2 regions of the Streptococcus gingivalis genome follow, and region 1 is predicted to be linked to the other one. Evidence: predicted binding sites of a transcription regulator. Region 1 holds the regulator's gene; the other holds the start of a gene.
What was found. Region 1 encodes Rex, which represses fermentation and respiration genes when NADH is low (regulators of the CRP and FNR family bind a similar motif). Its sites were predicted from a motif close to TTGTGAANTANTTCACAA; they were not measured.

Region 1 (7,324 bases):
TTATCGTTGCTCGTGCCCTACCTGATGTTCGTGATGGTTTGAAACCTGTTCACCGTCGTATTTTGTACGGAATGAATGAATTGGGTGTTACACCAGATAAACCACATAAGAAGTCAGCCCGTATTACAGGGGATGTTATGGGTAAATACCACCCACACGGGGATTCCTCTATTTATGAAGCCATGGTTCGGATGGCGCAATGGTGGAGTTATCGGTACATGTTAGTGGATGGTCATGGAAACTTTGGTTCTATGGACGGTGATGGCGCCGCTGCACAACGGTATACAGAAGCCCGTATGAGTAAGATTGCTCTTGAAATGTTGCGGGATATCAATAAAAATACAGTTGATTTCGTTGATAACTATGATGCCAGTGAGCGCGAACCTTTGGTCTTACCTGCACGTTTCCCTAACCTTCTCGTCAATGGTGCTACTGGGATTGCTGTTGGGATGGCTACAAATATTCCTCCTCACAATCTGGGAGAAACCATTGACGCAGTGAAGCTGATGATGGATAATCCTGAGGTGACGACCCGTGAACTTATGGAAGTTCTTCCTGGTCCAGATTTCCCGACAGGTGCTTTGGTCATGGGGAAATCAGGTATCCACAAAGCCTATGAAACAGGGAAAGGCTCGATCGTTCTTCGTTCTCGTACAGAGATTGAAGTGACCAAGAGTGGCCGTGAACGGATTGTTGTCACTGAGTTCCCTTATATGGTCAATAAAACCAAGGTTCACGAGCACATCGTTCGCTTGGTGCAAGAAAAACGGATCGAAGGGATTACAGCTGTACGTGATGAATCAAACCGTGAAGGGGTTCGTTTTGTGATTGAGGTCCGCCGAGATGCTTCGGCTAACGTTATTTTGAACAACCTCTTTAAGATGACGCAAATGCAAACCAATTTTGGATTCAATATGTTGGCGATCCAAAGTGGTGTTCCAAAGATTCTTTCTCTTCGCCAAATTTTAGGGGCTTATATTGAGCACCAGAAAGAAGTGGTGACTCGCCGGACCATCTTTGATAAAGAAAAAGCGGAAGCACGTGCCCATATTTTAGAAGGTTTGCTCATTGCTTTGGATCACATCGATGAAGTGATCCGGATCATCCGCAATAGCCAGACAGATGCTGAAGCACAGGCTGAATTGATGGCGAAGTTCAAGCTTTCTGAACGTCAAAGTCAAGCCATTTTGGACATGCGTCTTCGTCGTTTGACCGGTTTGGAACGAGACAAGATCCAAAGTGAATACGATGATTTGGTTGCCTTGATTGCCGATTTGGCTGATATTTTGGCGAAACCAGAACGTGTGGCGACCATCATCAAGGAAGAATTGGAAGAAGTCAAACGCAAGTTTGGCGATGCTCGCCGAACTGAGTTGATGATCGGAGAAGTCCTTTCTCTTGAAGATGAGGACTTGATTGAAGAAACAGATGTCTTGATCACCCTTTCTAACAAAGGCTACATCAAACGTCTGGACCAAGCGGAATTTACGGCTCAAAAACGTGGTGGACGTGGGGTTCAAGGAACTGGTGTCAAAGATGATGACTTTGTCCGTGAACTGGTCTCTACGAGCACCCATGATCATTTGCTCTTCTTTACCAATAAGGGGCGTGTCTATCGTCTGAAAGGTTATGAGATTCCAGAATATGGCCGGACAGCCAAAGGATTACCAATCGTCAACCTCTTAAAATTGGACGAAGGTGAATCGATTCAAACCATTATCAATGTGGAGCAAGATCGCAGTGACGAAGCTTATCTCTTCTTTACGACGCGACAAGGTTTGGTCAAGCGGACCAATGTAGCTGAATTTTCAAATATCCGTCAGAACGGTCTCAAAGCTCTGAATCTACGTGATGAGGATGAATTGATCAATGTCTTCCTTACAGACGGTAATACTGACGTCATTATCGGTACCAAGTATGGTTATTCTGTCCGCTTTAATGAGGCTGTAGTCCGGAATATGGGGCGTTCTGCCACAGGTGTACGTGGTGTGAATCTCCGGGAAGGAGACAAAGTTGTTGGTGCAAGTGTCGTCACCGATCAGGATGAAGTATTGATCATTACCGAAAAAGGTTATGGAAAACGCACCATAGCGAGCGAATACCCAACTAAAGGCCGTGGCGGTAAAGGAATCAAGACAGCCAATATTACAGAGAAAAATGGTGCATTAGCTGGTCTTTTAACTGTTAAAGGGGATGAAGACCTGATGATCATCACTGATACTGGGGTCATGATCCGGACGGGTGTGGCCAACATTTCTCAGACAGGTCGTTCCACTCAGGGAGTGAAAGTGATGCGACTTGATCAGGATGCTAAAATTGTGACCTTTACAACAGTGCAACCTGATGAAAAGGATGAAGAAGTAGTGGAAGAAAACGAATAGATAAGGGGACAGCATGTCACGCAAAAGAAAAAAGAAAAAGAGTTTACGTAATGCTCTTATCAACATCGTTGCAACACTTTTGATTATTCTCTCGCTTCTCTTGATTTTCAATGCTCCGATCCGTAATATGATTATGGTTTGGCATACCAACCAATACCAGGTTAGCAAGGTCGATAAAAAAACCATTGACAAGAATAAAGAAGTGAAGACGAGCTTTGATTTTCAACATGTCCAGTCACTCTCGACGGAAGCCGTCATCAATGCCCAATGGCAAGCTCAAAAGCTACCAGTAATTGGGGGAATTTCGATTCCTGAATTAAACATGAACCTTCCGATCTTTAAGGGGCTTGAAAATGTAGCCCTCTACTACGGAGCAGGGACCATGAAGGAAAACCAAGTCATGGGGCAAGGCAATTATTCTCTTGCTAGTCACCACGTGTTTGGTCTAACTGGAGCAAATGCCATGTTATTCTCACCATTAGAGAAAGCCAAGGCGGGTATGAAGATCTACATCACGGACAAAGAAAAAATCTATACTTATGTCATCTCATCTGTTGAGACAGTGACTCCAGACCGTGTAGATGTTATTCAAGATCGTGAAGGCGTCAATGAGATCACCTTGGTGACCTGTGAGGATGCTGCAGCGACTTACCGTACGATTGTAAAAGGGAATTTGGAAACCTCTGTTGACTATGACAAGGCTCCAAAAGACATCCTGGATTCATTCAGCAAGTCTTATAATCAAATGCAACTTTAAGAAAATAAAGCCCGAGGCAGAGATGCTAGGGCTTTTTCTATGTAGGAAGCTAGGAGAAATTCTTGTAAAATTGTAAGAGATTGGTAATATTATGTAAGGAATTTGTCATAATATTGAGGGAAAATCAGTATATAATAGAGGAGAAAGAGTATGATAAGGAGGTAGAATAGTGACAAAAGAGCGAATTTATCATCTCTTGCATCATTTCTATAATCTCTTAGTAAACGATTTTCCACGAAATGGTTTAATTACGAAAGGTATCTACGAAGTAGAGCAGGTCTACCAAGCTTTAGAGGCCATTCCTCAGAGCCAGGAGTACTTGTTCCGCTGTGAAATTCAACAGTTTTTAAAGGAGCTTGAACAAGTTCAAACAGGTTATCAGATCCGCTTTAATAAAGATGAAGTCTTAGTGTTAGATGATTTGAAGGAAGAAATCGCCTGTAAATAATGAAAGGTTGTCGTTTTCTCCATTTATTACGAATTAATAAGTGAGGAGGAAATTATGTACGACATATCATTTATTGAACCATCTTTGCTTCCTAGAGAACGTTTGGTTTCTGAAGGAGTGGATAAGCTGAGTCACCAAGAATTGTTATCCATTCTCTTACGGACAGGCAATAAGCAAAAAAGCGTTTATGAGATTGCACAAGGTCTTTTGAGCTCAGTTAATAGTTTAAAGGAGTTAAGTCAATTAACCCTAGAGGAGCTACAGGAAATCTCTGGCATTGGCCGGGTGAAGGCCATCGAACTTCAGGCTGTGATTGAGTTTGGACGAAGGATTCATAAAGACGAATTAATGAGTTCTGAACAGATCATGAGCAGTCAGAAATTGGCCCATAAAATTCAACAGGAAATCGGCCATAAGAAACAGGAGCACCTGGTTGCTCTCTATTTAAATACGCAGAATGAAATTATTCATCAGCAGACCATTTTTATTGGAACCGTGAATCGAAGTATTGCGGAGCCACGTGAAATCCTGCATTATGCACTGAAGCACATGGCAACCTCTATCATCTTGGCTCACAATCATCCATCTGGTGCCGTATTTCCGAGTAAAAATGATGATGAAGTAACGCAACGAGTTTTAGAGGCCTGTGAAGTGATGGGCTTAACCCTATTAGATCACTTGATTGTATCTGAAGAAAACTATTATAGTTACCGTGAAGAAACCGATTATTTGGTATAAAATAGAGAGTGGGACAGAAATCGGTAATTCGTTAGAATTCGATTTCGTCGTCCCACCTCCGCACAGTTGAGTAGGGCTGTAAAAGCTGATGAAATCAGCGTAGTAGAGCCCACTCAACCACTGCGTCTTGCTCGACAATCCAAAAATAATTGAGAGGCTAGGACTTTTGTCCCAGCCTCTTTTCTTGTTAATGTATAAGTCTTTATTCTTCGTTTTTTCGCATGAAATAAAGGAGTGTTTGCAATTCACTAGTGAGATCGACATATTGGACGACGACATCCTTAGGGACTGTCAGATGCACTGGTGAGAAGCTAAGGATTCCCTTGACCCCAGCGTCTACTAAAAGACTAGCAACTTCCTGCGCTTTAATACTTGGGACAGTTAAAATTGCTGTTTGAATGCCTTCTTTTTTGAGATTCTCTTTGATCGTAGAAATCCCATAAATGGGGATCCCATCCTTACTTTTGGTATTAATCAGTTCATGATCATCTACATCAAAAGCCATGACAATTTTCATCTTATTGCGTTCATGGAAGCGATAGTTGAGGAGCGCACTTCCCATATTTCCGATCCCCACAATAGCGACATTGGTAATGGCATTGTCATTTAAGAGATCGGCAAAGAAGTTCATCAGTTTTTTTACGTCATAACCAAATCCACGTCTTCCTAATTCACCAAAATATGAGAAATCTCGTCGAACAGTAGCAGAGTCAATCCCAATTGCATCAGCAATTTGCTTGGAATTGGCGCGCTCTATTTTTTCAGAGTTAAAGCGTTTAAAAATGCGGTAGTAGAGCGATAAGCGTTTTGCTGTTGCGCGTGGAATTGGAGTATTTTTATCATGTTTCACAATATCACAACCTTTCCCTCTTATTGTATAGGAAGATTGTGAAAAAATCAACTATCTAGAGTGGTTTTTCAAAAATATTTTTGTCTAAAGAAAAAGCTGATGACGATGGGAGAGTTCCATCAGCATCAGCTTAGTTTTCAGCTTGTTCTACCTTTTTCAAAAAAGCATAGAGTCCATCGACTCGTCCTGTATAGGGGAGCTTTTCCCCCTTGTATTCAATGGATACGATTGAGTAAGAGTCAGGCAGGGTTACACAGCCTGAAAAATCTAGGATGCAGGCTGCAAGGTCGGGATAAGTAGTCGTTCGTTCTACTTGGTAAGCATCGATATAAGTTAGGGTTACCATATTAGGCCTCTGTTTTGTTGAAAATTTCTCTTTCGACAAGACTATCCATTAAGAAATAGAATTTTTGTTGGATAATGTCATTTTCTGGATTTTTAAAAATATTAACCAGGCGAAGCCCAGACTTGTCTGTAATATTGATCTTAAAACCTGTCAAATCTTTATTGAAAATGATTTTAAGTAGGAAGCCTTCGCCACTATTTGGAACGGCTTCGAGCAAACGATTTAACTCGTAATTTCCAACTTTTGTAACAGCGAATGTATTGTCACGTAAGGTATATTTTTTAACATTTGGGTGTAGACTATAGGTATATTTGCAGTCTTTCAATGAAACACTTGTTTCAAAAGCCATATTGTTCTCCTATGATATAATTTCTTTAAGTTTTGAGAGGAAGTCTTGAACCTCCTCTACGGTATTGAGTTCTGAAAAACTAATTCGAAGGGATTCTTTTAGGCGTGAGCTATCTTTTCCATATAGCGCCTCAAGGACATGGCTGGGTTGAACTGTACCAGCGGTACAAGCAGAACCTGTAGAGACAGAAATTCCAGCAAGATCGAGTCGCATCAGTAAAACGTCATTTTGGACACCCGGAAAGCCAAGGTTCCAAACAAATGGAATATGGTCGTCATTCGCATTTACGTAGTAGTCGTAGGCTGCTAAACCATTGACTAGCTCTTGGCCGAGTTTTTGAACCTGGTTGAAATTTTCTTCTTGATGAAGTGTAGCTTGCTGAAGCGCGGTTGCCATCCCGACAATAGAAATGAGATTTTCCGTGCTGGCTCTCATCTTACTTTCCTGATCCCCCCCATGGATGAGATTATCAAAATCTGGGACGGCTGCATAAAGGAAGCCGACTCCCTTTGGTCCGTGGAATTTGTGGGCAGAAGCACTGAGAAAATCAATTCCCAACTCTTCGGGATAGACAGGGACCTTTCCGATTGCTTGGACCGCATCAACGTGAAAGGCAGCTGGATGATCTTTTAAGAGTTCTCCGATTTCTTTAATCGGTAGAAGATCGCCTGTCTCGTTATTGGCAAACATGGTAGAGACAAGAATGGTATCCGGTCTAAGAGCCGCCTTGATATCACTAGCCTGAATGCGTCCATCTCTTGGTTGGACGATCGTAACTTCAAATCCGAAACGTTCTACAAGATATTCGATGGGTTCAAGAACCGCATGGTGTTCCAAAGCGGTCGTAATGATGTGTTTGCCATCTGCTTGGTGTTTCAAGCAGTAGCCTTTTATAACGGTATTATTACTTTCTGATCCACCTGAAGTGAAGAAAATACGATTTGGAAGAGTATGGAGAGACTGAGCAATTTGCTCGCGAGATTCTCGGAGAAGTTTACTAGCCATCCGTCCATGAGCATGAAGGCTCGATGGATTTCCAAAAGTGGTCTTCATAGTTTCAGACATTTTATCAATGACTTCAGGTAGAAGGGGAGTTGTTGCGGCATTATCAAAATATATCACATTAAGACCTTATTTCTTATGGTAGGCAAATAGAGGACTAACAGGTTTTCTTTCTTGAATGCGAACAATAGCTTCAGCGATCAGTTCGCTAGCTGTCAGATAGTTAATATTTTTTGGTGTTGGTCCATTTGGAGCAACAGAATCGGTTACTAAGATTTCTTTGATCGGAGCTTGATCTAATAATTCAACAGCACCTTTAACAAATAAGCCGTGGCTTGATACAGCATAAATTTCAGTAGCCCCTTCGCGTTCGACAATTTTCGCAGCTTCTGAGAATGTCTTACCAGTATTGAGGATATCGTCAATCAAGATTGCTTTCTTATCTTTAACATC
Region 2 (7,324 bases), on a different contig from region 1:
AAACCACCTGCGTCAATTCCTCATCATTAAAGGTAACGGGCGGGGTCACACCCCACTCAAAAGCCACATCTACTTCCAGGCTTTTTGCTATATGACGAATAATCGAAATGAAATGTTCCTTCAACTCTCTTTGCACACTCGGATTAAAGGAACGAATGGTTCCTTCAAAATAGCCTGATTTAGGAAGTACATTCCAGGTTGAGCCCACATCCAGGTGCGTAATGGACAAAACAGCTGTTTCAAAAGGAGAAACGGTCCGTGAAATTAATAATTGTACATTCTGAACCATGGTTGTGACGGCTGTTACCGTATCAACTCCTAAATCCGGTCTTGCAGCATGACTACTAACCCCTGTCACGGTAACCTTGAATTTCTCAACCCCTGCCATCATGGCTCCAGCATTCAAGGCAAGTTGCCCTGCTTTTAGCTGGGGAATGTTGTGAAAACCAATAATTCCTTGAACATCCTCCAACAGTCCTGTTGCCAAAACATCAGAAGCACCTTCTGAGATTTCTTCTGCTGGCTGAAAGATCAAGCGTACAGTTCCTTCCAGCTGGTCTTCTTTTTCCTTGAGAAGTGCTGCTGCTCCCAGAAGACTGGTTTGATGAAAATCATGGCCACAGGCATGCATGACGCCTGGATTCTGACTTTGGTAGGGCAGATTCGTTTGTTCCAAAATTGGAAGGGCATCGATATCTGCTCGAAGTGCCACCACCGGTTGGCCGGACCCAATTTCTGCAATCAGACCAGTTTTTAATCCACTCTCTAAAATACGAATCCCAAACTCTTCGAGACGCTCTTTTAGAAAGGCGGTTGTCTGGTATTCTTGACCAGACAATTCTGGGTGTTGGTGGATATAGTGGCGAATCTCTGCTAACTCTTCATAAGAAAAAGACACAAGCCTTCATCTCCTTTCAAACTTAAAATTATTTTATCACTAATAGGTGTTTCCGTCTAATTCCTGTTTCTTGGATTTTGATATAGTTTAAAGCTATAGACAAAAACACTCCTAGATTCATGTCCTAGGAGTGCCAACTTCAGCATTAAGAAAGATTTCCCTCGAATTTTTCCATAAAGCTATCACTATTGTAGGCTTTTTCTACTTCCCATTTGCCATCTTTCTTAACAAAGGTCAACTGGTAGTCGTATCGATCCGGCGTCGTCAAGGGGCGATCTGCAAGAGAAGCCATCATTTCCTCTCTATAGGCTTTGTTTTGAGCCTGATTGGCCTCAATGATACTCGAATAATCTTTCCGATGTTCTTGATAGAAGGTCTGCATGTGGTTTAAAATCGTCTTTTCCATGCTGACCGTCTCAGGATTTAGACTAATGACCACCTTGTCCGGGAGATATTGTTTAACCTTATAGGTTAATTTCGCACGCTTAGCATTTTCTTTTTCATAAGCATCGATAAACTGGGTCACTTCTTCTTCAGGGAATTGGTAATCATGCAATTGACGGGTAAAATCAGCCGCAAATTTCGCACGGAAATCACTGCGTTCCTTTTTCAAATCAGTTCCCAAAACAAAAGCGTCATCCTTTTTGACCTTTCGTTGGCCACTGAAGTAAACTTGATTGATGTATTCATCTGCTAGAATAGTGGAAGCTTCCACCTTGTCCTCATACTGAGAAGAATCCACCGCAAATTTTAAAGGCTTGGATTTTTTATCAGAGCTATAGGTTTTTCGTTCATACTGCACTTCATATTTTTTACCTTTTTCGACTGGAAAAACGATATAGCCGGTTAATTTTTTATCCTGGGCCAACTGATCACTCTTGAGCAGTTGGAAGGCTTCACTGTGGTCATAAATTCCTGACTGCAATTTGACCTTGTTATTATTCGCATCGTAAATGGTGATATCTGAATCTGACACGTTGATAGATTCTTTGGCAACATTTTTAAATTCCAATTGAAGGGCTAAATAGCTTCCGTCTTCTGAGTCATTGAGGACAGGTGGTTTGATGTATTGCCCTCCTTTTAAACTCACCTCGACTTGACCGTCAGATGCAGAGCTTTTCGCTGCTTTTTCTGTCTTTGCTTGCTGCGAATTTGTCTTTTGAGCACTGATTCCACAAGCCGCTAAACTCAAGGTCGCTACAGCAAATAGGGTCCATTTAAAAATCTTTTTCATCCTCATCTCCTTAAAAAAGTTTTGTTCTATTTTAACATCTTTTTCTAGCGATGTATACGCTATATAGTGATAACTCTCCCTCAGAGGGCGAGGATTACAAAAAGGCCAAGACCTTCGTCTCAACCTTTTAACTAAAATATGATTGGTTTTGGTTTTACAAGATTCCTTTTTCTTTTTGAATCATGAAATCCTTGAGGGAAATCAAGAGAACTGCAAGGAGGATCATGGCCATCCCAATCACATCAACCATAAAAAAATGCTCCTTCATAATGACAAAGGCAAAGAAAACTGCCGAAACAGGCTCAAAGGACGCCAGCAAGCTTCCTTTAACGGCTCCTACCAAAGAGGTTCCTTTCAGAAAGGCTGTATAGGCAAAAATCGTCCCAATCACCACCAAGCCAAAAAGGGCCATCCAGGTATCGAGTCTGTAGTTTCCAGAAGAAGAGAGAAGACCACTAAAAGGGAGCATTAGGATTCCTGGAATAGTCATCCCAACTCCAATCACCAGCATGCTTCCCCATTTTTGAATTAAGTTCAGAGGTAGAATGATGTAAAGGGCATAGGCAAATGCTGACACCACTCCCCAAGCCAAACCTTTGGGATTGATGGCCAATTGATTGAGTTGACCATGGGTTGCTATTAAGAATGTGCCACCAATCGCTAGAAGCATCGAAAACACTTCTGCTAGTGTAGGGGCCACCTTATCCATGATACAGGTATAGGCTAAAATTCCCACTGGACAGAGATACTGTAACACCGTAGCAGTCCCAGCATTGGTTTCAGCAATCGCCTCTAAATAGGTCAACTGAGTCAATAACAATCCTAAAAAGGCAAAAATAAGAAGGGGAAGGTAGGAAGATTTATCTTTGGCAAAGGCCAAAAACTTCTCCTTATCTGCAACGTAGGAAAGAAGAATAAGGACAATTCCAGAAAAAAGCAAACGGAGATTTGTTAACTCAATAGCCGAAAATCCATGAACCATTAAATATTGCCCGCTAACTCCGGATAGTCCCCAAGCGATCCCGGCGATCAAGGTCATGAGTGTTCCTTTCATCGTCTTTGACATAGTCCCCTCCTAAATCTGTTCCTTACTTTTATTGTATCATAAAAGGCCGAAACGAAACGTTTCAGCCTCATATATTTCATATAAATTTATTCGCTTATTCAGGTTGAACCAAAATCTTGATTTGAGATTTATCTTGTGTTAATTCAATAAATCCTTCTTCAACGATATTTTCCAATTTAATTTTCTTGGTAACCAATTTTTCAGCAGAGAAGTAGCCTTGTTCCATCAATTCCAATACTTTAGGGAAAATATGACGGTAGGCAATAATTCCTTTGAGAGATTTTTCTTGGATAGCGAATTCATTTGGATTGATGCTAGCTTCACGTTCCCAGATAGATACGACCATACATTCCCCAGCTTTATGAACAGCTGCAAGGGCTTGACCTAAAACAACTGGAACTCCAGTCACTTCATAAGAAACATCTGCTCCACCACCTGTCAAGCGATGGATGGCTTCGACGATTGTTTCTCCTTCTTCTGGGCGAACAACGATTGCTCCCAATTCTTCCGCTTTCGCTTGGCGTTCAGGAGATAATTCAACCGCATAGATTTTTGATGCTCCTGCTGCACGAAGGGCTTCAACAATCAAAAGACCGATTGGACCCAAGCCAAAGATAACGGCTGTATCCCCAGTTTTCAATGCAGATTGACGAACGGCATACACAGCTACAGCAGCAGGTTCTGTAAGCGCAGCTTGTTCATAGCTCAAGCCATCTGGAATCACATGGACAATGTCACCGTCAAGGACACAGTATTTCGCAAAACCACCATCTGCAGCAAGGCCGACAAAGTTCAAGTTTGGATCAAGGTTATAGTCACCGATTAGGTTATGTTTTGCCAAAATTGGTTCAATCGTCACGCGATCCCCAACTTTGACACGAGTCACATCACTTCCGACTTCTACAATTTCACCAGAGAATTCATGTCCCAAAGTAACCGGTGCTTTTTGACCAGAATACACATGTTCTTCAGTTGGGATGAAGATCGGTCCATCCAAATATTCATGCAAGTCCGTCCCACAGATCCCTGTGAACTTAACTGCCACTTTTACTTGATGTGGTTGTACTTCAGGTACTTCCACTTCTTCGATACGAACGTCTTTTGCTGCATGCCAGCGAGCTGCTTTCATAGTAGCCATAGGATAATCTCCTTTATATTTCCATGATTTGCATTTTCCTTTTCAGGAAACTCAACAAATCCATTGTAAGCCTTTTCACAAACTTTGTCAAGAAAAAACTGAAGATGAAAAAAGAGCCGCCCTTCGACTGCTCCTTCTTACCTCTTCTTGATTCGTGAATTCTCTATTCTCCAGCCCACAATCCAACCAAGGACAAGGAGATAATTTTCAAGCGCACCAATCCCATTGACCGGCAGATGATAGTGAAAATAACTGAAAAGATGATTGGTCCCAATTCCAAACCCACCAATGATCAAGGCCACTAGTACCGTCCGAAGATAAAACCAATCGTATTTGAGATTGACGGCAATCAAGATCACAAGGACTGCCATATTCCAAATCCCAATCTCCCGTTGCCAACCGACAGAAATACCATATCCCGAATGACTTCCCATATAGGATGGAAAGAATAGTTGGAAGATAATCGCTCCAGACATGGCGATAATGACTAGGATAAATAAAACTCTTAAAAATTTGTTCATGTGACTCCTCCTAATGATAGTTGATATGTAATGGTCTTTCCTATTCTAACACAATTTTATGGATAGTAAAAACCAACCTCTCGGCTGGTTTTTTCTCTATTACTCTTCTTTCAACTTCGCCAATTCTTGAGCAAGTAACTTGAGGGCTACTTGTGGGTTAGCTTGGCCTTTGGTTGCTTTCATGAGGAAGCCTGTGAAGGCCTTGTCCGCATTCCGTTTCCCTGACTTGAAGTCGGCTACGGCTGCTTCATTGTCTGCGAAGACTTGGTGGATGATTGGAATCAAGACTTCAGGGTCTGAAATCTGTACCAATCCGGCTTTTTCGACGTATTCACGCGCACCGCCACCGTTTTTCGCCAAGTGAACGAAGACTTTCTTGGCAATCTTAGATGAAATCGTTCCATCTTCGATAATGGCAATCATTTCGACCAAGTTTTCTGGTGTCAATTGGATTTCTTCCAGCGTTTTGCCTTCTGCGTTCAAGAATTGTGCGACTTCACCTTGGAGCCAGTTAGACACTTGTTTGGCATCTCCACCAAGGGCTACCGCTGCTTCAAAGAAGTCAGAAGTGACTTTCGTCGCTGTCAATTGGTTGGCATCATAGTCAGACAAACCAAGCTCTGCCACATAGCGCGCACGGCGGTCTTTTGGAAACTCTGGCAACTCCGTACGCATTTCCTCGATCCACTCATCTGAGATTTCAAACAAGGGAAGGTCTGGTTCTGGGAAGTAACGGTAATCCGCTGCCCCTTCTTTGACACGCATAAGAATCGTGCTCTTGTTGGCCTCATCATAACGGCGTGTTTCTTGACGAATAATCCCACCTGAACGCAAGATTTTCGCTTGGCGTTGTACTTCGTATTCAAGACCTTTACGGACGTTTGAGAAGGAGTTCAAGTTCTTCAACTCCGTCTTGGTACCAAATTCCTCTTGACCGTATGGGCGAAGAGAAATGTTGGCATCGACCCGCATCGATCCTTCTTCCATCTTGACGTCAGAAATACCAGTATATTGGATGACTTCTTTCAAAGCTGTCAAATAGGCGTAGGCTTCTTCCGGAGAACGCATATCTGCTTCAGATACGATCTCAATCAATGGCACTCCTTGACGGTTGAGGTCTACATAAGAGAAACCGTCTGTTCCGTGGGTGTTTTTACCGGCATCTTCTTCCAAGTGGGCCCGTTCAATCCCGATTTTCTTGGTTGAGCCGTCTTCCAATTGCACTTCAATCCAACCGTTGTAACCGATTGGCTCGTCAAATTGTGAGATTTGGTAGGCTTTTGGATTATCAGGATAGAAATAGTTCTTACGGTCAAAGTGCATGTGCTGGTGGATATCCATATTCAGGGCCAAAGCAGCCTTAATACCAGCGTCCACAACACCCTTGTTCAAGACAGGAAGCACCCCTGGGAAAGACCAGTCGATCACATTGGTATTGGCATTTTGCTCGTTCCCAAAGTGAGCAGAGGTTGGTGAGAAAATTTTTGAGTTTGTATTCAATTCAACGTGGACTTCAAGTCCGATGACTGTTTCAAAGTTCATTAATTGTCACCTCCGAAAATAAGGGGTTGTTGCTTGTGGTAATCCGTCGTTGCTTCAAAGGCAGCTGCAGCTTGGTAGATGGTCTCTTCCGAATACTTCGGACCAATCAACTGCAAACCAACTGGAAGACCTTGCGCAAATCCTGCAGGAATCGAAATCCCTGGAATACCTGCCAAGTTAACTGGAATGGTCAAGAGGTCCGCCAAGTACATGGCAACCGGATCATGGTTAAGCGAATCCAAATCAAAGGCCACGCTTGGAGCTGTAGGACCAAGGATGAGGTCGTAATCCGCAAAGACTTTTTCGAAGTCTTGGATAATGAGGGTACGAACTTGTCCGGCTTTCTTGTAGTAAGCATCGTAGTAACCAGATGACAAACTGAAGGTTCCCAGCATGATACGGCGTTTCACTTCATCACCAAAGCCTTGGCTACGAGTGTTCACATAGATGTCATCCAAGTTCTTAGCATCTTCCGCACGGAAACCATAACGAATCCCGTCAAAACGTTGCAAGTTTGAAGAAGCTTCAGATGAAGCGATGATGTAGTAAACGGCAACCCCGTATTTAGAGTGAGGCAAGCTGACTTCTTCGACAGTTGCTCCCAATTTTTCAAAGTGTTTAGCCGCATTGAGGATGGTTTCTTTGACTTCTGGATCAATCCCTTCACCGAGGTATTCCTTAGGAAGTGCAATCTTCATGCCTTTAATGTCTTGACCAATCTTAGAAGTAAAGTCTGCTACACGAACAGGCGCAGATGTTGAATCCTTGGCATCTTCACTGGCAATGACATTAAGCAAGAGGGCATTTTCCTTAACCGTTGGAGCGAAAGGTCCAATTTGGTCGAGTGAGCTACCAAAAGCAATGAGACCAAAACGGGAAACCGTTCCATAAGTTGGTTTGAGACCAACAATCCCGTTAAAAGCAG

Region 2: SM122_RS09840 (2,3-butanediol dehydrogenase) is a predicted target of Rex. The motif match lies at 4,400-4,417, and genes of this name have one in related genera.

Annotation. Positions count from the first base shown of each region.
Region 1 covers NZ_JAYKTO010000001.1:449,926-457,249, reverse strand. Annotated here, with positions in the region: gene gyrA (DNA gyrase subunit A) at 1-2,381, shown strand, start outside; gene SM122_RS02155 (class A sortase) at 2,395-3,138, shown strand; gene SM122_RS02150 (porphobilinogen deaminase) at 3,308-3,586, shown strand; gene radC (RadC family protein) at 3,641-4,324, shown strand; gene SM122_RS02140 (redox-sensing transcriptional repressor Rex) at 4,527-5,174, opposite strand; gene SM122_RS02135 (DUF4649 family protein) at 5,305-5,520, opposite strand; gene SM122_RS02130 (DUF1831 domain-containing protein) at 5,522-5,869, opposite strand; gene SM122_RS02125 (cysteine desulfurase family protein) at 5,879-6,991, opposite strand; gene SM122_RS02120 (ribose-phosphate diphosphokinase) at 7,001-7,324, opposite strand, start outside.
Region 2 covers NZ_JAYKTO010000002.1:712,756-720,079, reverse strand. Annotated here, with positions in the region: gene SM122_RS09855 (amidohydrolase) at 1-898, opposite strand, end outside; gene SM122_RS09850 (DUF4352 domain-containing protein) at 1,044-2,132, opposite strand; gene SM122_RS09845 (DMT family transporter) at 2,287-3,198, opposite strand; gene SM122_RS09840 (2,3-butanediol dehydrogenase) at 3,293-4,336, opposite strand; gene SM122_RS09835 (hypothetical protein) at 4,474-4,857, opposite strand; gene gatB (Asp-tRNA(Asn)/Glu-tRNA(Gln) amidotransferase subunit GatB) at 4,957-6,399, opposite strand; gene gatA (Asp-tRNA(Asn)/Glu-tRNA(Gln) amidotransferase subunit GatA) at 6,399-7,324, opposite strand, start outside.